DNA from 3 places in the Streptomyces sp. NRRL S-378 genome. Region 1 is predicted to be linked to each of the others. Evidence: predicted binding sites of a transcription regulator. Region 1 holds the regulator's gene; each other region holds the start of a gene.
What was found. The regulator HrcA, encoded in region 1, represses chaperone genes, less so after heat shock. The targets are predictions, from matches to a motif close to TTNGCACTCNGNNNNNCNGAGTGCNAA.
Positions count from the first base shown of each region.

Region 1 (7,137 bases):
CGAGGGAGGCCGCGTCGCGGTAGTGCACCTTGGGGATGACGAGCACGTGCGTGGGCGCCTGCGGGTTGATGTCCCGGAAGGCGACGGTGGTCTCGGTCTCCCGGACCACGGTCGCCGGGACGGCACCCTCGACGATCTTGCAGAACAGGCAGTCGGCCTGCGGTTCCCCGGCCATTGCTCACCCTCCCGTGATGTTGATCGGTCCGGGCATCGTATCGAGCCGGGGGCCCGCCGCGGGCGCGCATTTCGGCCGGTCAGGCCCAGCGTCCCGTACGGGCGAGGAGGACCGCCGCAGCCGCGGTGCCGGCGGTGGAGGTCCGCAGGACCGAACGGCCCAGACGGTAGGGGTGCGCCCCCGCCGCGGCGAAGACCTCCAGCTCCTCCGGGGAGACACCGCCTTCCGGCCCGACCACCAGGACGACGGAACCGGAGGCGGGCAGCTCGGCCGTGGCCAGGGCCTGGGACGGGGTGTCGCGGTCCTCGTGCAGGACCATCGCCAGGTCGGCGCCGGCCAGCAGCGCGGCGACCTGCTTGGTGGACATGGCCTCGGCCACCTCCGGGAAACGGACGCGGCGGGACTGCTTGCCCGCCTCGCGGGCCGTGGCCCGCCACTTGGCCAGGGACTTGGCCCCGCGGTCGCCGCGCCACTGCGTGATGCAGCGCGAGGCCTGCCAGGGCACGATCGCGTCCACGCCGGTCTCGGTCATCGTCTCGACGGCCAGCTCGCCCCGGTCCCCCTTGGGCAGGGCCTGGACCACGGTGATGCGGACCCCGGGCTCTGCCTCCTGCCCGGCGGCGGCGACCGCCACGACGAGCCGGTCCTTGCCCTCGGCGGCCTTCACGACCGCCTCCGCCCAGCCGCCGCGGCCGTCCGTGAGGACCACCTGCTCGCCCGGGTTCAGCCGTTTCACGGACACGGCGTGCCGGCCCTCCGGGCCGTCCAGGACGAACTCCGCCCCCGCGGGGACCTCTTCGACCACGAACACCGGGGCCGTCATGACGCACTCCTCATCTGCTTTTCCTTCAACATGCTCTGCGCCTCGGCCAGTTCGGCCGCCAGCACCTCCACCAGCTGCGCCGCCGGCAGCGCTCTCGCCAGCCGGTGCCCCTGTCCGGCCCACAGGGCCATGCCCTGCGGGTCCCCGGCCGCGGCGGCCGCCTTGCGCAGCCCCGAGGTCAGGTGGTGCACCTGGGGGTAGGCGGCCGGGGCGTAGGGGCCGTGCTCCCGCACGAAGCGGTTGACCAGCCCCCGCGCCGGCCGCCCGGAGAAGGCCCGGGTCAGTTCCGTCCGGACGAAGAGCGGATCGGTCAGTGCCTTCTTGTGGACGGGGTCCGCTCCCGATTCGGGGCACACCAGGAAGGCCGTGCCGAGCTGCGCCGCCGCCGCGCCGGCCGCCAGCAGCGCGGCGATCTGCGCGCCCCGCATGACACCGCCCGCGGCGATGATCGGCAGGGCCACGGCCTCCCGCACCTGCGCCACCAGCGCGAGCAGTCCCACGGCCGCCGTGCCGTCGATCTGCGGGTCGTCCCGGTGCGTGCCCTGGTGGCCGCCCGCCTCGACGCCCTGGACGCAGACGGCGTCGGCGCCCGCCTGCTGGGCGCTGCGGGCCTCCTCGACGGAGGTCACCGTGACGACGGTGTACGTACCGGCCTTGCGCAGGGCGGCCAGGGCCGTGGGCTCGGGACAGCCGAAGGTGAACGACACCACCGGGACCGGGTCCTCGAGGAGGATAGCGAGCTTGGCGTCGTAGCCGTCGTCGCTGGTGCCGATGATGTCCTCCTCGGCGAGCGAGATCTCGTACCAGCTCGCCTCGCCGGCCAGCTGCCCGCGGTACGCCTCCACGGCGGCCGGGTCGACGTGCCCGGTCTGCGGCATGAAGAGGTTCACGCCGAAGCGGTACCGGGTGAGGGCGCGCACCTGTTTGATCTCCTGGTACATCCCGTCGGCGGTCTTGTAGCCGCCGGCGAGGAAGCCCAGTCCGCCCGCCTCGCACACGGCGGCGACGAGCGGCGGGCAGGAGGCGCCGCCCGCCATGGGAGCCTGCACGATCGGGTGGGGGGAGAGACCGTTCGCGGCGGTGGACATGGACTGCATCGTGCCACGTCCCGCCCAGGGGGCCGAATCACCGCATTCGCCTGGCATAGTCCGCTCCCGGCGGGCCCGCGGGCGGCTGCCGGGGGCACGCGAAGAGCCCGGCCGGGGGCCTCCCCGGACCGGGCTCGAAGCGGTGCGCACCCTTGGGTCAGCGACCGTTGAACGCGTCCTTCAGACGGCTGAAGAGGCCCTGCTGGCCCGGCGCGAACTGGCCCATGGGCCGCTCCTCGCCGCGCAGCTTCGCCAGCTGGCGCAGCAGCTCCTCCTGCTGGGCGTCCAGCTTGGTCGGGGTGGTGACCTCGACGTGGACGATCAGGTCGCCGCGCCCGCCGCCGCGCAGGTGGGTGACGCCGCGCCCGTGCAGCGGGATCGCCTGGCCCGACCCGGTGCCGGGCCGGATGTCGATCTCCTCCAGCCCGTCGAGCGTCTCGAGCGGGCATTTGGTGCCCAGCGCGGCCGCCGTCATCGGGATGGTCACCGTGCAGTGCAGGTCGTCCCCGCGCCGCTGGAAGGTCGGGTGCGCCAGCTCGTGGATCTCCACGTAGAGGTCGCCGGCGGGTCCGCCTCCGGGGCCGACCTCACCCTCGCCCGCGAGCTGGATCCGGGTGCCGTTCTCGACACCGGCCGGGATCTTGACCGTGAGGCTGCGGCGGGAGCGGACCCGGCCGTCGCCCGCGCACTCGTGGCACGGTGTCGGGACGACGGTGCCGAAGCCCTGGCACTGCGGGCAGGGGCGCGAGGTCATGACCTGGCCCAGGAAGGACCGGGTGACCTGCGAGACCTCACCGCGGCCGCGGCACATGTCACACGTCTGCGCCGAGGTGCCGGGGGCGGCACCCTCGCCGGAGCAGGTGGTGCAGACGACGGCCGTGTCGACCTGGATGTCCTTGGTGGTCCCGAAGGCCGCCTCGTCCAGCTCCAGGTCGAGGCGGATCATGGCGTCCTGGCCGCGCCGGGTCCGCGAGCGCGGGCCGCGCTGCGAGGCCTGGCCGAAGAAGGCGTCCATGATGTCGGAGAAGTTGCCGAAGCCGCCCGCGCCGAAGCCGCCGGCTCCGCCGCCACCGCCGGAGGCGGACAGCGGGTCGCCGCCGAGGTCGTAGACCTGCTTCTTCTGCGGGTCCGAGAGCACCTCGTAGGCCGCGTTGATCTCCTTGAAGCGCTCCTGCGTCTTCGGGTCCGGATTCACGTCCGGGTGGAGTTCACGCGCGAGGCGCCGGAAGGCCTTCTTGATCTCGTCCTGCGATGCGTCGCGGCGCACGCCGAGAACGGCGTAGTAGTCCGTGGCCACTTACGACTCCGCCAGGATCTGTCCGACGTAACGTGCCACTGCGCGTACCGCTCCCATCGTTCCGGGGTAGTCCATGCGGGTCGGTCCGACCACGCCGAGTTTGGCGACCGTTTCGCCGCCCGAACCGTAACCGACCGAGACGACCGACGTGGAGTTGAGCCCCTCGTAGGCGTTCTCGTGCCCGATCCTTACGGCCATCCCCGACTCGTTGGCCTCGCCGAGCAGCTTGAGGAGCACGACCTGCTCCTCCAGCGCCTCCAGCACCGGCCTGATCGTCAGGGGGAAATCGTGTCCGAAGCGGGTGAGATTGGCGGTACCGCCGATCATCAGCCGCTCCTCCGCCTCCTCCACCAGCGTTTCGAGGAGGGTCGACAGCACGGTGGAGACCGTGCCGCGGTCGTCCGCCTCGAAGGACTCCGGCAGGTCCTGGACGAGCGGGGGCACGTCGGTGAAGCGACGGCCGACGACCCTGCTGTTGAGCCGGGCCCGCAGGTCCGCCAGCGAGGCCTCGCCGAAGGGGCTCGGGCAGTCGACGAGCCGCTGCTCGACGCGTCCGGTGTCCGTGATCAGTACCAGCATCAGGCGCGCCGGGGCGAGCGAGAGCAGCTCCACGTGCCGGACGGTCGACCGGGTCAGGCTCGGGTACTGGACGACCGCCACCTGCCGGGTGAGCTGCGCGAGCAGCCGCACCGTGCGGCCGACGACGTCGTCGAGGTCGACGGCGCCGTCGAGGAAGTTCTGGATGGCCCGTCGCTCGGGGGTGGACAGCGGCTTGACCCCCGCCAGCTTGTCGACGAAGAGGCGGTAGCCCTTGTCGGTGGGGATCCGGCCGGCGCTGGTGTGGGGCTGGGCGATGTAGCCCTCTTCCTCCAGCACGGCCATGTCGTTGCGCACGGTGGCGGGCGAGACGCCGAGTCGGTGCCGCTCGGTGAGCGCCTTGGAGCCGACCGGCTCCTCCGTCCCGACGTAGTCCTGGACGATGGCGCGCAGCACTTCGAGTCTGCGTTCACTGAGCATCGCGCACACCTCCAGCGTGATCCGTTGCCGTGTTCTGCCGTGTTCTGACGTTCGTTGGCACTCTGTGGGTTCGAGTGCCAGAGAGCCCCCGCTCAGTGTACGGCCGGGTAGTAAGACCATGGCAAGGGAGGCCCGCCAGGGTAGCGTCGCGGCATGGACGTGCGATGGGAAGAGGCGGGCTGGGAACGGCTCACCGGACGGGCCGGCCGACGGCGTCTGCCGGTGTGGGACTGCACGGTGGGGCTGGTGGTGGGGGACGAGTCCGTACTCCTGATCGACCCCGGGTCGTGCGTGCGCGAGGGCGCCGGGGTGCGGGCCGAGGCCGAGCGGCTGACGGGCCGGAGCGTGACCCATATCGCATTCACGCACGGCCATTTCGATCACATCCTGGGTGCGGCCGCCTTCCCGGGGGCCGAGGTGTACGGCGCGGTCGGCCTGGCCGCGCTGCTCGCCGCGGACCGCGAGGAGCTGCGGGGGGACGCGGTGCGGCACGGGCTCGCCGAGGCGGAGGCGGCCGAGGCCGTGGCGCGGCTGGTGCTGCCCGGCCATCAGGTGTCGGGCGAGTGGACGCTGGACCTGGGCGGGGTGCAGGTGCTGCTGGCCAACGTGGGGCCCGGCCACACCGGGCACGACCTGGCCGTCTTCGTCCCGGGCGACCGCGAGACGGTGTTCTGCGGGGACCTGGTCGAGGAGTCGGGTGAGCCGATGGCGGGCCCGGACGCGATGCCCCGGCAGTGGCCCGCCGCCCTGGACCGGCTGCTGTCACTGGGCGGTGAGGACGCCTTGTACGTGCCCGGTCACGGAGCGGTGGTCACCGCGGAGTTCGTGCGTGCGCAACGCGCCACACTCGCGGCCCGTTCCGGCGTGTCGTAGGCGGGACGCGTTCGGCTCTCCTAGTGTCGGCCGGATGCGCGAGTACTCCCCCGACCTGACCCCGCAGTGGAAGCGGCCCAAGGCCGTCCCCGACGTCGCCGCCGAACCGGACCTGGTCGTCGAGGTGGCGGGTACGGACTTCTGCGGCGCGGTGGTGGCCTGCGAGGCGGGCACGGTGACCCTGGAGGACCGCTTCGGCAAGCGCCGGGTGTTCCCGATGGAGCCGCGGGGCTTCCTGCTGGACGGCGCGGTGGTCACCCTGGTCCGACCGTCCAGGGGCCCGTCGGCGCCGGCCCGTACGGCCTCGGGGTCGATCGCCGTCCCGGGAGCCCGGGCGCGGGTGGCCCGGGCGGGCCGGATCTACGTCGAGGGCCGGCACGACGCCGAGCTGGTGGAGCGGGTCTGGGGCGACGACCTGCGCATCGAGGGCGTGGTGGTCGAGTACCTGGAGGGCGTCGACGACCTGCCCGCGGTGGTGGCGGAGTTCGGGCCGGCTCCGGACGCCCGGCTGGGGGTGCTGGTGGACCATCTAGTGCCGGGCTCCAAGGAGTCCCGTATCGCGGCCTCGGTCGGCGCGACCTCACCGGACGTACTGGTGGTGGGCCACCCGTACGTGGACGTCTGGCAGGCGGTGAAGCCGTCGGCGCTGGGCATCCCCGCCTGGCCGGTGGTCCCGCGCGGCCAGGACTGGAAGACGGGCGTCTGCCGGGCCCTGGGCTGGCCGGAGAACACCGGGGCCGCCTGGCAGCACATCCTGTCCCGGGTGACGTCCTACAAGGACCTGGAGCCGACCCTGCTGGGCCGCGTGGAGGAGCTCATCGACTTCGTCACGGGTGACGGTGGGGCCTGACGCCCCCGAAGGTTCCGAAGTCGTGGTCCTCCGCATCCGCCGCGTACTGCCGGCGGCCGCCCAGGGACAGCGTAGGCAGTCCGGACAGAGATCCCCGGGTATTCACCCCACCAGGTGATCAGTCGACCAGGTCGCGGACCACCGCGTCGGCCAGCAGCCGTCCGCGCAGGGTCAGCACGGCCCTCCCGGCCTCGTAGGGCGCGGACTCCAGGAGGCCGTCCGAGAGGGCCTTACGGGACGCCGCGAGGCCGGCCGGGGCGAGCAGGGACAGCGGGACCCCGTCCACGAGGCGCAGCTCCAGCAGGATCCGCTCCACGCGGCGGTCCTCGTCCGAGAGGAGTTCACGCCCGGCACCCGGGGAGCGCCCCTCCGCGAGCGCGGCGGCGTAGGCGCCGGGGTGCTTGACGTTCCACCAGCGCACCCCGCCCACGTGCGAGTGCGCGCCCGGTCCGGCGCCCCACCAGTCGGCGCCGCGCCAGTACAGCTCGTTGTGGAGGCAGCGCCCGGCCTCCGAGGTGGCCCAGTTCGACACCTCGTACCAGGAGTACCCGGCCTGGGCCATGACCTCGTCCGCGATCAGGTAGCGGTCGGCGTGGACGTCGTCGTCGGTCATGGGAACCTCGCCGCGACGGATCCGGCGGGCCAGCTGCGTGCCCTCCTCAACGATCAGCGCGTAGGCGCTGACGTGGTCCGGGCCGGCCCCGAGGGCGGCGGCGAGGGAGTCCCGCCAGTCCTGGTCCGTCTCGCCCGGCGTCCCGTAGATCAGGTCGAGGTTGACGTGCTCGAAGCCCGCCGCGCGGGCCTCCGCCACGCACGCCTCGGGGCGCCCGGGGGTGTGGGTGCGGTCCAGGACCTTCAGGACGTGCTGCTTGGCGCTCTGCATGCCGAAGGAGATCCGGTTGAAGCCCCCGGCGCGCAGCTCGGCCAGGTAGGCCGGGTCCACGGACTCCGGGTTGGCCTCCGTCGTGATCTCGGCGTCGTCGGCCAGGCCGAACTCGTCCCGGATCGCCGCGA
Region 1 covers NZ_JOBX01000003.1:144,994-152,130, forward strand. The annotation lists gene IH80_RS0103810 (histidine triad nucleotide-binding protein) at 1-175, opposite strand, end outside; gene IH80_RS0103815 (16S rRNA (uracil(1498)-N(3))-methyltransferase) at 255-998, opposite strand; gene IH80_RS0103820 (nitronate monooxygenase) at 995-2,086, opposite strand; gene dnaJ (molecular chaperone DnaJ) at 2,244-3,383, opposite strand; gene hrcA (heat-inducible transcriptional repressor HrcA) at 3,384-4,400, opposite strand; gene IH80_RS0103835 (MBL fold metallo-hydrolase) at 4,554-5,273, shown strand; gene IH80_RS0103840 (DUF3097 domain-containing protein) at 5,308-6,123, shown strand; gene hemW (radical SAM family heme chaperone HemW) at 6,242-7,137, opposite strand, start outside.

Region 2 (7,137 bases), on a different contig from region 1:
GTTGATCTGGGCGGCCAGCTCCGAGACGGCCGCCGTGTAGTCCCGGTACACCTTCAGGTCCTGCCGCGACGGGTACGCCGAGGCCATGTGCACCACGCGGCCGCGCCACTCGGGGTGGACCGTCAGCAGCTCCCGGTAGGCCAGCAGACCCCGCAGGATGTTCTTCGACAGCTCCGTCCGGTCCACCCGGGCGATCGTCTTGCGGTCACCGACCTCCGCCCGCAGCTCCGCCAGTTTCCCGTCCACCTCCGGCCGGTGCGCGAGCGCCCGCAGCTCGTCCGCGTCCACGCCCAGCGGGTACTGCGCCACCTCGGTGAAGCGCTTCTGTCCGTAACCGCCGTCCGCGGTCATCCGCCGGTGGTGCACCCCGGCCGCTCCCTCCCGGGGGAAGAAGCTGCCCGCGATGCCGCCCGCGTCGTCGAGGGTGGCGCCGGAGACGAAGTTGGCCGCCCAGGCCGACGTGTGAAACCCCAGCCGGTCGGCCCCGAGCATCCCCCACACCAGCTGGCTCCTGATGTCGGCCGGGAGCATGTCCAGGAACTCCCGCGACGCCCACGGCGTGTGCGTGAAGTGCGCGATCCGCAGGTCCGGCCGCAGTTCCCGCAACTGCCCCGGGACCAGCGCCAGGTGGTAGTCCTGCACCAGCACGCGGGCGCCCTCCTCGGCCTCCTCGGCCAGGGCGCGGGCGAAGGCCTCGTTGTACCCGACGTAACTGCCCCACTGGCGCCGGAACTCCGCGTCGAAGACCGGCTCCCGCGGCACGTCGTACAGGTGGTGGTGGGTGAACCACAGCACCGAATTCGCGATGCCGTTGTACGCGTCGTCGTACATCGTGGGATCGATGTCCAGCATCCGGACGCCCGGCTCGGAGACGTCCCGGCGGACCGCCTCCCGGTCCGCGTCCGACAGCGCCGCGCAGACCCACAGCGCCCCCGGCTGCTCCGCGAGGGCCGCCGAGAGTCCGGAGACGAGACCACCGCCGCCGCGCCGGGCGCTGAGCGTCCCGTCGTCGGAGAGGGCGTAGGAGAGCGGGCCGCGGTTCGCCGCGACGAGTACCTGAGAAGCCATGCGCCGAACCTAGCCCGGTCCGCGCCTGCTCAAACGTACGGACACGGTCACGCCACGTGGCGCCGGCCGTACTCCTGCACGCCCAGCATCGGCGGCCGCTCCTCGGTGTCCACCGGGTACGTGCGCGGCACGAAGCCCTCCGGGCCCCGCTCGAACTGCGTCAGCTCCGGCCGTACGAGGTGTCCGCGCGAGAGCCGTACCTGGGCCGTGCGGTAGATCGCCGCGGCCATCCGGCCCAGTGCCTGTCCGCCCTGGTGGCGGTGGAGCCGCACGCCCACGTCCACCTGGGCCAGCGCGTCCAGTCCGACCGTGTGCAGCGCGTCGACCAGCAGGCCCAGCTCCACCCCGTAGCCCACCGGGAACGGCAGCCGCTCCAGCAGGGACCGCCGTACGGCGTACTCGCCGCCCAGCGGCTGGACGAAGCCGGCCAGTTGCGGCCAGTGCAGGTTCAGCAGCGGGCGGGCGACCAGCTCCGTGACCCGTCCGCCCTGGCCGGGGGCGTCACCCAGCGGCCGGTCGTACATCGCCTTGACGAACTGCACGCCGGGGTCGGTGAGCAGCGGGCCCACGATCCCGGAGACGAAGGAGGCCGAGAAGTCCCGCAGGTCGGCGTCGACGAAGCAGACGATGTCGCCGGTGGTGGCCAGCAGCGAGCGCCACAGCACCTCGCCCTTGCCGGGCAGTGCCGGGATCCTCGGCAGGATCTCGTCGCGGTGCACCACCCGGGCGCCGGCCTTCGCCGCGATCTCGGCGGTCCGGTCGGCCGAGCCCGAGTCGACCACGACCAGCTCGTCCACGAGCGGGACCGGCAGTCCCTCGATCAGCTGACGCCGGATGACCTCGACGATCGCGCCGACCGTCGCCTCCTCGTCCAGCGCGGGCAGCACCACGCTGACCGTGGTCCCGGCCGCCCGTTTGAGGTCGAGCAGCTGGTCGAGCGGTCGGTCGGCGGCGGACCAGGAGCGGTCGGCCAGCCAGCGCTCCACCTCTTCCAGCACCCTCAGCACTCCCTGCTCGTCGGCGTTATGGCCGTTTATGTGATCCATCTCGCGGTTCGGACGGCTGTCTCAACCGCCCGTCCCTTCGGTTACAGTCTTGAACAACGCGAAGGACCACCGCATGCCGGGGTCCCCGCGTACAAACGCACCGGCGCGCCACAGAGCGCGTGTGCCGGTGCCATACCGCTCATCCAGAGGGGCAGAGGGACACGGCCCGTTGAAGCCCCGGCAACCCTCCAGTCGGTTCTCGCGATCGCGCAGCAGCGCTCGTCGACGAGGTCCCCGGCTAGGGAAGGTGCCAATTCCGTCTCATGGCGAAATGCGCCATGGGGAAGATGAGGAGAAAGGGCCTCGCCATCATGGCTGCACAGACTGTCGCCACCTCTGTCGATCTCGGACCTGCCACGGGCCTTTCCTGTCGCGAGTGCGGTACCCGCTTCGAGCTCGGTCCCATCTTCGCGTGCGCCGAGTGCTTCGGACCTCTGGAAGTCGCCTACGAGCTGCCGACCGGTGACCCGGAGGCCCTGCGCGCCGCGATCGAGGCCGGCCCGAACAACATCTGGCGCTACGCCCCGCTGCTGCCCGTCCCCGCCGACGTGGCCGCCAAGCCCAGCCTGAACCCCGGCTTCACCAAGCTCGTCGACGCGGCCAACCTGGCCAAGGAGCTGGGCATCACCGGCAAGCTGTACGTCAAGGACGACTCCGGCAACCCGACGCACTCCTTCAAGGACCGCGTCGTGGCCATCGCCGTCGAGGCCGCCCGCGCCTTCGGCTTCACCACCCTGTCCTGCTCCTCCACCGGCAACCTGGCCGGCGCCGTCGGCGCCGCGGCCGCCCGGGCCGGCTTCCGCTCCTGCGTGTTCATCCCGCACGACCTGGAGCAGGGCAAGGTCGTCATGGCCGGTGTGTACGGCGGCGACCTGGTCGGCATCGAGGGCAACTACGACGACGTCAACCGCTTCTGCTCCGAGCTCATCGGCGACCCGCTGGGCGAGGGCTGGGGCTTCGTCAACGTCAACCTCCGCCCGTACTACGGCGAGGGCTCCAAGACGCTGGCGTACGAGATCTGCGAGCAGCTCGGCTGGCAGCTGCCCGACCAGATCGTCATCCCGATCGCGTCCGGCTCGCAGCTCACGAAGATCGACAAGGGTCTGCAGGAGCTCATCAGGCTCGGCCTCGTCGAGGACAAGCCGTACAAGATCTTCGGCGCCCAGGCCGAGGGCTGCTCCCCGGTGTCGACCGCCTTCAAGGCCGGCCACGACGTGGTCCGCCCGCAGAAGCCGAACACCATCGCCAAGTCCCTCGCGATCGGCAACCCGGCGGACGGCCCGTACGTCCTGGACATCGCGCGCCGCACCGGCGGTTTCGTCGAGGACGTGACCGACGAGCAGGTCGTCGAGGCCATCAAGATCCTTGCGCAGACCGAGGGCATCTTCGCCGAGACCGCGGGCGGCGTGACCGTCGGCGTGACGAAGAAGCTCATCGAGAACGGACAGCTCGACCCGGCGCTGACCACTGTCGTCCTCAACACCGGTGACGGCCTCAAGACCCTGGAGGCGGTGGCCGCGGACAGCGGGCAGACCGCCACCATCCGCCCCAGCCTGGACGCGTTCCGCGCCGCCGGCCTGGCCTGACCACCCTCCACGTACTACCGGAAAGGCAGTAGCGCCATGAGCGTCAACGTCCGCATCCCCACCATCCTGCGCACCTACACCGGCGGTCAGGCCGAGGTCCCGGCCGAGGGCGCGACCCTCGCCGAGGTCATCGAGTCCCTGGAGAAGAACCACCCGGGCATCGCCGCGCGCGTCCTGGACGACCAGGGCAAGCTCCGCCGCTTCGTGAACGTCTACGTCAACGACGACGACGTGCGCTTCGAGGGCGGACTGGAGGCGGTCACGCCGGACGGCGCCGGCGTCTCGATCATTCCGGCCGTCGCGGGCGGCTGCTGACCCACCCGGTAAACCGTAATTACCCCCTCCGCTAAAAGCGGAGGGGGTAATTCTGTTTGATTGGGCACGGTACAGTTGGGGAAGTCCCCTCCGCTGGACTTGCCCGCCGCATATGAACGGGTCGCGTGAGGGTCGACATCGGGTCAATGTGCGGGTGCGGTATGGGGCTTTGGCGAGATATGTCAGGCCCGAGTTGCCCTGGAACATGCCAAATTTTCACTCTATTTCAATGTTTCTCGGTGTCCAGATTTCTCGTCGGATTGACCTGTTGCAGACAGCACTCGCGCAGATACATTCAGCCTCGGTCGAAGCGTTCCGACGCAAGTTCTGACCCGGTAACGCGAAGTGCGTTCCCGCGCAAGGGCCAGTAATAGGGGAGTTAGGCATGGCTCAGGGCACCGTCAAGTGGTTCAACGCGGAGAAGGGCTACGGCTTCATCGCGGTCGACGGTGGTGCGGATGTGTTCGTCCACTACAGCGCCATCCAGATGGACGGGTACCGCACCCTTGAAGAGGGTCAGCGGGTCGAGTTCGAGATCTCGCAGGGCCAGAAGGGTCCGCAGGCGGACATGGTCAAGCTCGCGCTCGGCTAGTCCCGGAGCCTCGACCACCGACGCTCGGTCTTCCGTCGAAGACCCCGGAAGACCTACGAGGGGCCCACATCCCGGACACGGGATGTGGGCCCCTCGCGTCTGCGCCCCGTCTGCCTGCGTTCTCTCTGGAGCCGCTTGCACTCGAGGGGGTCGAGTGCTAATCATTGGCGTTAGCACTCTACGAGTGAGAGTGCTACTGAAACGAGGACCGGGTCGGTGAGGCCCGCAGGGTCCGGTGGGAAGGAACCGCCGGGCACGCAGGCCGTCCGTCGCGGGCGCGGGCGCGGTCCTGGGAGCAATCCACCGCTGTCCGGGAGGACCACTTCAGATGGCCAAGATCATTGCGTTCGACGAGGAGGCCCGTCGCGGCCTCGAGCGTGGGATGAACCAGCTCGCCGACGCCGTCAAGGTCACCCTTGGCCCCAAGGGTCGCAACGTCGTCCTTGAGAAGAAGTGGGGCGCCCCCACGATCACCAACGATGGTGTCTCCATCGCCAAGGAGATCGAGCTCGAGGACCCGTACGAGAAGATCGGCGCCGAGCTGGTCAAGGAAGTCGCCAAGAAGACGGACGACGTCGCCGGCGACGGTACGACCACCGCCACCGTCCTGGCCCAGGCGCTCGTGCGCGAGGGCCTGCGCAACGTGGCTGCCGGTGCCAACCCGATGGCCCTCAAGCGTGGTATCGAGAAGGCCGTCGAGGCCGTCTCCGCCGCCCTGCTCGCCCAGGCCAAGGATGTCGAGACCAAGGAGCAGATCGCTTCCACGGCCTCCATCTCCGCCGCCGACACCCAGATCGGCGAGCTCATCGCCGAGGCCATGGACAAGGTCGGCAAGGAAGGCGTCATCACCGTCGAGGAGTCCCAGACCTTCGGTCTGGAGCTGGAGCTCACCGAGGGCATGCGCTTCGACAAGGGCTACATCTCGGCGTACTTCGCCACCGACATGGAGCGCATGGAGTCGTCCCTCGACGACCCGTACATCCTGATCGTCAACTCCAAGATCGGCTCGGTCAAGGACCTGCTGCCGCTCCTGGAGAAGGTCATGCAGTCCGGAAAGCCGCTGCTGATCATCGCCGAGGACGTCGAGGGCGAGGCCCTGTCGACCCTGGTCGTCAACAAGATCCGCGGCACCTTCAAGTCCGTCGCCGTCAAGGCCCCGGGCTTCGGCGACCGTCGCAAGGCCATGCTCGGTGACATCGCCATCCTCACCGGTGGCACGGTCATCTCCGAGGAGGTCGGCCTCAAGCTGGAGAACGCCGGTCTCGACCTGCTCGGCCGCGCCCGCAAGGTCGTCATCACCAAGGACGAGACGACCATCGTCGACGGTGCCGGTGACAGCGACCAGGTCGCCGGTCGCGTGAACCAGATCCGCGCCGAGATCGAGAACTCCGACTCGGACTACGACCGCGAGAAGCTCCAGGAGCGCCTCGCGAAGCTGGCCGGCGGCGTGGCCGTCATCAAGGCCGGTGCCGCGACCGAGGTCGAGCTCAAGGAGCGCAAGCACCGCATCGAGGACGCCGTTCGCAACGCGAAGGCGGCCGTCGAGGAGGGCATCGTCGCCGGTGGTGGCGTGGCCCTGCTGCAGGCCTCCGCGGTCTTCGAGAAGCTGGAGCTCGAGGGTGACGAGGCGACCGGCGCCAACGCCGTGAAGCTCGCGCTGGAGGCCCCGCTGAAGCAGATCGCCGTCAACGGTGGTCTCGAGGGTGGCGTCGTCGTCGAGAAGGTGCGCAACCTCCCGATCGGTCACGGCCTCAACGCCGCGTCCGGCGAGTACGTCGACATGATCGCCGAGGGCATCATCGACCCGGCGAAGGTCACGCGCTCCGCGCTGCAGAACGCCGCGTCGATCGCCGCGCTGTTCCTGACCACCGAGGCCGTCATCGCCGACAAGCCGGAGAAGGCCGCGGCCGCTCCGGGCGGCATGCCGGGCGGTGACATGGACTTCTGATCGACCTGTTGGTCGATCGGCTGTTCTCGAACGAGGGCGGCACCCCGACGGGGGTGCCGCCCTCGGGCGTTCCCGGGGATCCGGATGGCGTGCGGCGCTGAGCCCGTGCCCTCAAGGCTGGTGTCGCGGTGCGGGCCCCGTCCGGTCCTGGGAACGGTCCCCCGCGGCCGGGTGGTGAAAACCGCTGGCCGGGGTGGGTGGGGGCGTGTGACCGTACGGCCATGGGGAACTCCGTCGCTTATCCCGTGCTGCGCACCGCCGATCCCGCCGAGGCGTACGAGAAGGCGCGACATCTCCGCGCGCTGCCGGCCACGCGGTACGCGCAGGTGTACGTGGGGGCCGAGCGGCTCGCCGCCGCGATCGGCGGGGCCGTGCCGGGCGAGCCGGAGCAGGGCTGAGGTGGGGAGTTCACGGGCGTACCCCGTCTTCCGGACGGACGACCTCGACGAGGCGTACCGGCGGGCCCGGGTGCTCTGCGCGCGGATGCGGCCGCTCGAACCGGAGATGTGGCTGTGCGCGCAGGCGACCACCGTCACGGAGGCCCGGTCGCTCGGGGTGCTCATGCCGACGGGACTGTTCGAG
Region 2 covers NZ_JOBX01000024.1:153,928-161,064, reverse strand. The annotation lists gene IH80_RS0119000 (alpha,alpha-trehalose-phosphate synthase (UDP-forming)) at 1-1,068, opposite strand, end outside; gene IH80_RS0118995 (glucosyl-3-phosphoglycerate synthase) at 1,116-2,066, opposite strand; SAM riboswitch class I at 2,251-2,408, shown strand; gene thrC (threonine synthase) at 2,402-3,700, shown strand; gene IH80_RS0118985 (MoaD/ThiS family protein) at 3,737-4,015, shown strand; gene IH80_RS0118980 (cold-shock protein) at 4,401-4,607, shown strand; gene groL (chaperonin GroEL) at 4,936-6,555, shown strand; gene IH80_RS44790 (hypothetical protein) at 6,777-6,953, shown strand; gene IH80_RS0118965 (hypothetical protein) at 6,955-7,137, shown strand, end outside.
Region 2: the regulator HrcA is predicted to act here: its motif matches at 4,778-4,804, upstream of groL (chaperonin GroEL).

Region 3 (7,137 bases), on a different contig from region 1:
TCGCGATCATGATCTTCACGAATTCGCCGGGCTGGATCGAGAACCCGAAGAGGATGATCCACCTCTTGGCGCCGTACGTGTCCGCGCCGAAGAACGCCGGGGCGATCAGCAGCACCAGCGCGACCGCCATCGTGATGTAGATGAACCGCTGGAGCAGCCGGTGGTCGCGCAGCAGGGCCAGTACCGCGATGCAGGCGGCGACGCCGACCACCGTCCACAGCAGCTGGCCAGGGGCGTTCGCGTCCGAGTTGTACCGCTCGATGTAGCCCTGGTCGAGCCGGTGGATCAGTACGAGCCCCAGCCCGGTCAGCAGCATGGCCAGCGGGAAGACCAGCGGGTCCGCGTAGGCCGCGAAGCGGCGCACGCCCAGGTGCCCCACCAGTGACAGCAGCGTCATGCTGATGGCGAAGTAGGCGAGGTTGGGCGGGAGCTCGCCGTTCATCGCGAGGCCCGCGGCGGCGTGCCCGAAGACGGCGATGGCGATGACGAAGGCGAGGAGCAGCGCCTCGGTGCGACGGCGGGCGCCCGCCGTCGTCAGGGGCCTCAGTCCACGCACGGGATGCCGCCACCGTCCTGGAGGGCGGACGGGGAGGGCGGGGAGGAGGGCGGGGGTGACGCCTCACGCGCCCCCGGCGTGGCGCCGGGCGCGCCGGGCGCGCCGGCCGAGACGCTCGGTGCGCCGGGGCTTGCGGAAGCCTTGGGTCCGATCTGCTCTGCAATGAGGCGCTTTATCTTCATATCATCTACGACGTTGATGTCCTCCCCGAGGTTCCGTCCGAAGCGCTCCGCGGGAAGTGTCGTGACCGCACCCTGCCGCCGGACAGGTTCTTCGCCTGCTTCGCGAACGACAGCAGGTCCCACTCCTGGTCGGTGGCCACGTCCTGTTTCGCTGCGCCGATCAGCTTGATCAGCTTGATCAGCTTCACCGGCTCGGTGAAGGTCCCGGCGGAGTTGAGCTCCTTCGTCGCGCCCGCGGGGGATGCCTGCTGCCGCTTCGTACGGCCGGGGTGTTGTTCGGGCGGAGCCGTGGCGTGGGGTGGGGGCACGGCGGAGTGTCCCCGCAGGACGAGCGCGCAACCCAGCCCGTCTGCCCACCGCAAGGCCGCACGCGCCGAGCCGAGGAGACGCTCCGCCGGGGCGCCCCCCCACACCGCACATCACCGCCCCGCAGGAACCGTGGCCACCCTCGGCGGGAGCCGGTCGGCAGCGGACCCGGACAGGACACCGCGGCCGAGAATTGGCACTCCGCTTGACCGAGTGCTAATCGCCGGAATAGTCTCGCACCTGGCACTCACCCCCGGTGAGTGCCAACACAGCGACAGGCAGGTCCGGCACCCGCGACGACGGATCGACCTGGTCGCCACCTCAGACAGTTAACCCCGGATCTCCGAAGGGGGAGGTCGGACAGTGACGACCGCCAGCTCCAAGGTTGCCATCAAGCCGCTTGAGGACCGCATTGTGGTCCAGCCGCTCGACGCCGAGCAGACCACGGCCTCCGGCCTGGTCATCCCGGACACCGCGAAGGAGAAGCCCCAGGAGGGCGTCGTCCTCGCGGTCGGTCCGGGTCGCTTCGAGGACGGCCAGCGTCTCCCGCTGGACGTCACCGTTGGCGACATCGTGCTGTACAGCAAGTACGGCGGCACCGAAGTGAAGTACAGCGGCGAGGAGTACCTCGTCCTCTCGGCTCGCGACGTGCTCGCGATCGTCGAGAAGTAATTTCGCTTCACAGCACTGCTTTGAGCTGCGCCCCTGGTCACCCCGCTGATTGCCGGGCGGCGAGGGGCGCAGCCCGTTAAACCGAGTTTTCGAGAGGGCTGAACCGCTCCCATGGCGAAGATCCTGAAGTTCGACGAGGACGCCCGTCGCGCCCTCGAGCGCGGCGTCAACAAGCTTGCCGACACGGTCAAGGTGACGATCGGCCCCAAGGGCCGCAACGTCGTCATCGACAAGAAGTTCGGCGCCCCCACCATCACCAACGACGGTGTCACCATCGCCCGCGAGGTCGAGCTGGACGACCCGTACGAGAACCTGGGCGCGCAGCTCGTGAAGGAGGTGGCGACCAAGACCAACGACATCGCGGGTGACGGCACCACCACCGCCACCGTGCTGGCCCAGGCGCTGGTCCGCGAGGGTCTGCGCAACGTCGCCGCCGGCGCTTCCCCGGCCGCCCTGAAGAAGGGCATCGACGCCGCGGTCAAGGCCGTGTCCGAGGACCTCCTCGCGACCGCCCGCCCGATCGAGGACAAGTCCGACATCGCCGCCGTGGCCGCGCTCTCCGCGCAGGACGCCCAGGTCGGCGAGCTCATCGCCGAGGCGATGGACAAGGTCGGCAAGGACGGTGTCATCACCGTCGAGGAGTCCAACACCTTCGGCCTGGAGCTGGAGTTCACCGAGGGCATGGCCTTCGACAAGGGCTACCTCTCCCCGTACATGGTCTCCGACCAGGAGCGTATGGAGGCCGTCCTCGACGACCCGTACATCCTGATCAACCAGGGCAAGATCTCCTCGATCCAGGACCTCCTGCCGCTGCTGGAGAAGGTCATCCAGGCCGGTGGCTCCAAGCCGCTGCTGATCATCGCCGAGGACGTCGAGGGCGAGGCGCTCTCCACCCTCGTCGTCAACAAGATCCGCGGCACCTTCAACGCGGTGGCCGTCAAGGCCCCGGGCTTCGGTGACCGTCGCAAGGCGATGCTGCAGGACATGGCCACCCTCACCGGTGCCACCGTCATCGCCGAGGAGGTCGGTCTCAAGCTCGACCAGGCCGGTCTGGACGTGCTGGGCTCCGCCCGCCGCGTGACCATCTCCAAGGACGACACCACCATCGTCGACGGCGCGGGCAGCTCCGACGAGGTCCTCGGCCGCGTGAACCAGATCAAGGCCGAGATCGAGGCCACGGACTCGGACTGGGACCGCGAGAAGCTGCAGGAGCGCCTGGCGAAGCTCGCCGGCGGCGTCTGCGTCATCAAGGTCGGCGCCGCCACCGAGGTGGAGCTCAAGGAGAAGAAGCACCGTCTCGAGGACGCCATCTCCGCGACCCGCGCCGCGGTCGAGGAGGGCATCGTCTCCGGCGGTGGCTCCGCGCTCGTCCACGCCGTCAAGGTCCTCGAGGGCAACCTCGGCCTGTCGGGCGACGAGGCCACCGGTGTCGCGGTCGTGCGCCGCGCCGCCGTCGAGCCGCTGCGCTGGATCGCCGAGAACGCGGGCCTCGAGGGCTACGTCATCACCTCGAAGGTCTCCGAGCTCGACAAGGGCCAGGGCTTCAACGCCGCCACCGGCGAGTACGGCGACCTGGTCAAGGCCGGCGTCATCGACCCGGTGAAGGTCACCCGTTCCGCGCTGGAGAACGCCGCCTCCATCGCCTCCCTGCTGCTCACGACCGAGACCCTGGTCGTCGAGAAGCCGGCGGAGGACGAGGGCGACGCCGGTCACGGCCACGGTCACGGCCACAGCCACTGATCGCGTTCCACGTCGAAGGCCCCGTTCCGCAGTCGCGGAGCGGGGCCTTCCCCGTGTTCGGGTCTCAGGTTCCGTAGGGCATTCCGGTCCCGCCCATCTGGCGTTGCAGGGCCCCGGGGTTGTAGTGCCACCAGCCCTCGATGATCTCTCCGTTCGCGCACCGGAAGGTCGTGGTCCCGGACATCTCGTACGTCTTGCCGGTCGGTGCGACCCCCATGAACTCGCCCTTGTGGGTGCCGCGCCAGTTCCACACCGTCGTGACCATGTCGCCCTCGGCCACCTGGGCCACCGGCTCGAAGGTCATGTCGAAGCTCGCGCGCCACATCTCCATGTCGGAGCGCATGCCCTCGCGCCCGACGACGGTGGGCTCCTCCTTGCTGGCGTCGTGGTCGATGTAGTTCGTCGCGAAGCACTCGTCGAGGACGCTCATGTCGCCGGCCATGGCGGCTTCCTGGAACACCCGGTTGCAGAGCTGTTTGTTGAGGTGCTCGTCGCGGACCACGTCGAGGTTCATGAACGTCGGCATTCCCTCGCAGAGGGCCACCATCTCCTGGAACATGCGGTCCGTCTCGGGCAGCTGAGAGTTCTTCATCGCCTCCTCGTACGAGGAGAATTCCACCATGTCCACGTAGTGGTTCCGGGCCTCGCGGTCCTGGCCGATCATCGTGTGCGTGGCGGTGCGCCTGCCGCTGCTCTGTTCCGCCCAGCGGTCTATGAGCGCGTTCATCTCATCGAACCGCGTGGTTTCATAATCGATCACTTGTACGAATGTCATCGCGTCGCCTCCCGCTGGAGATGGGAACATGTCCATTTTAGGGAGATTTGGCCCGTTTGGCGGCTTCGGTGGGGCCCCGTCAGGGCCTTACCGGCGGGTCACGAACGCTACTGCGGCCCGTACTTGCGGCCCGTGCGCGAGGACACCCCGCCCAGCAGCCCGCGCGGGGTCAGCTTCACCACGCCCATCAGGGCCTTGTACCGCGGGTCCGGGATCGACACCGTCTTACCGCGCGCCAGGTCGGCCAGGGCCGCCGCCACCAGCTTGTCGGCGTCCAGCCACATCCAGCCGGGGATGTTGTCCGTGCCCATGCCGGCGCGCTGGTGGAACTCCGTCCGTACGAAGCCGGGGCACAGGGCCATCAGCCGGACCCCGGACCCCGCCATGTCCCGCGCCGCACCCTGGGTGAACTGCACGACCCAGGCCTTGCTGGCCCCGTACGTACCCCGGGGTACGAAGGCGGCCACCGAGGCCACGTTGATCACGCCGCCGCGGCCGCGCGAGCGCATCGACTCCGAGGCCGCCGAGGTCAGCCGCAGCACCGCCTCGACGTGCACCTTCAGCATGGTCAGCTCGTCGGCCATGGAGACCTCGAGGTAGCGGCCCTTGTTGCCGAAGCCGGCGTTGTTGACCAGCAGGTCCACGGGGTGCGTGCGGTCGCCGAGGCGCTTCTCGACCGCCGCGATGCCCGCCTCGGTGGAGAGGTCGGCGGCCAGTGCCTCGGCCTCGATGCCGTGCCGGTCGTGCAGCTCGGTGGCCTGCTCGCCGAGCCGCTTCGTGTCGCGTGCGACCAGCACCAGGTTGTGGCCCTGGGCGGCGAGTTTGCGTGCGAAGGCGGCGCCGATGCCCGCCGTGGATCCCGTAATCAGCGCAGTCGTCATAGGCGCAACCTAGCCGCCCCGGACGACAGCGCTAACGCGCCCCGGCCCCGGCCCCGTACTTCTCCACGTACTGGCGGACGGTCTCGTGCGCCTCCGGCTCCATCGCCGCGCCCGCGGCGAGGGTGCGCGGCAGCAGGGTGCGCTCGGTGGTGAAGGCGCGGAACCACAGCTGCACCGTCACGTCGTGGTCCGGCCGGTGGATGATCTCGATGGAGTCGCCGGGGGAGACCGAGCCCTCCTGGATCACCCGCAGGTACGCGCCCGGCCGGGCCTCCCGGGTGAACCGCTTCACCCAGCCCGCCTCGCCCAGCGCCCCCTGGAAGGTGCGGCACGGGATGCGCGCCGAGGCCACTTCCAGGACGAGGTCCGCGCCGACCCGCCAGCGGTCGCCGAGCCGTGCGGCGTTCAGGTCGATGCCGGAGGTCGTGAAGTTCTCGCCGAAGAGCCCGCCGGGCAGCTCGCGGCCCAGCTCCTGCTCCCACAGGTCGAGGTCCTCGCGGGCGTACGCGTAGACGGCCTGGTGGTCGCCGCCGTGGTGGCGGCGGTTGCAGATGGCGTCGCCCTCCAGACCGCTGCCCAGGCCGGTGGCCTTGTCGCCGGGGGCGAAGACGCGGACCGGCCCGGGGACGGGACGCTTGCCGATGCCCGTCACCCCGCTCTCCGCGTCGGTGTGCTCGGAAGGCGTGGCGGTGCCGACGTTCACGGAGATCAGATGCATGGGGCCCATGAGCACAGGCTAACCGCGCGGCCCCAAAGCGTCACGGGGGTATTCGCGCAGCGATGAAAGAGGGGCTTATGCTCGAAGGGTGATCGAGGCACGTCATCTCCGGGTACTGCGCGCCGTCGCCGGGACCGGGTCCTTCTCCGCCGCCGCGCGCGAACTCGGCTGCACCCAGCCCGCCGTCTCCCAGCAGATGAAGGCGCTGGAACAGTCGGCCGGCACCCCGCTGCTCATCCGCACCGGCCGCGAGATGCGGCTGACGCAGGCGGGCGAGGCCCTGGTGCGGCACGCCGCCGGGATCCTGGCCGGGCTGACGGCCGCCGAGGAGGAGGTCGCGGCCATCGCCGGGCTGCGCGCCGGCCGGGTGCGGCTCGTGTCCTTCCCCAGCGGCAGCTCCACCCTGGTGCCGACCGCGCTCGCGGCGATGCGTGCCGAGCACCCGGGCACCCGTATCTCGCTGGTCGAGGCCGAGCCGCCGCGGTCGGTGGAGATGCTGCGCGAGGGCGACTGTGATCTGGCACTGGCCTTCCGCTACGGCGGGGCGGCCGGGTCGGCGGCCGAGTGGGAGGACCTCGTGGTGCGGCCGCTGCTGACCGACCGGCTCGTGGGGCTGGTCCCGGAGGGACACGCGCTGGCCGGGGCGGAGCGCGTGGGCATGGCGGAACTGGCGGACGAGCCCTGGATCGCGGGCTGCCCGCGCTGCCGCCGCCATCTGGTGGAGGTGTGCGAGGACGCGGGCTTCACCCCGCGCATCGACTTCGCCACCGACGACTACCCGGCGGTGGTCGGCCTGGTGGGCGCGGGGCTGGGCGTCGCGGTGCTGCCGGAGCTCGCGGTGGAGTCCGTACGGGCCAAGGGCGTCAGCACGCTCGTCGTGGAGCCGGCCGTCGAGCGGGAGGTCGTGGCGCTGACCCTGCCCGACCTGGCCCGGGTGCCGGCCGTGGCCGCGACCCTGGCCGAGCTGGAGCGGGCGGCCGCGCGCTGACCGTACGCGCGGGGTGCGCGTACGGCCGAACGCGTGAAACCTGGAGCGGGCGGCGACACGCCCGGGCGTGCAAGTGGTGCGGAGGAAACGTTCCTTCCGTCGTTTCGTCGGCTCTCAGTGCGGCGCGGTCGGTCCGATCGCACTCGACGCGGGGATGAGTCGGTGCCGGGCGCGGCCCATCAGTTCCTCGCGTTCGTCCTCGGTGAGGCCGCCCCACACCCCGTAGGGCTCACGGACGGCGAGTGCGTGCGCGGCGCATTCCGAACGAACCGGGCATCGCATGCAGACCTCTTTAGCCGAGGCCTCGCGCGCGCTCCTG
Region 3 covers NZ_JOBX01000018.1:857-7,993, forward strand. The annotation lists gene IH80_RS0115540 (FtsW/RodA/SpoVE family cell cycle protein) at 1-556, opposite strand, end outside; gene IH80_RS40865 (hypothetical protein) at 744-1,046, opposite strand; gene groES (co-chaperone GroES) at 1,408-1,716, shown strand; gene groL (chaperonin GroEL) at 1,828-3,456, shown strand; gene IH80_RS0115560 (ester cyclase) at 3,521-4,231, opposite strand; gene IH80_RS0115565 (SDR family NAD(P)-dependent oxidoreductase) at 4,339-5,112, opposite strand; gene IH80_RS0115570 (MOSC domain-containing protein) at 5,144-5,830, opposite strand; gene IH80_RS0115575 (LysR family transcriptional regulator) at 5,919-6,818, shown strand; gene IH80_RS0115580 (WhiB family transcriptional regulator) at 6,933-7,137, opposite strand, start outside.
Region 3: the regulator HrcA is predicted to act here: its motif matches at 1,238-1,264, upstream of groES (co-chaperone GroES).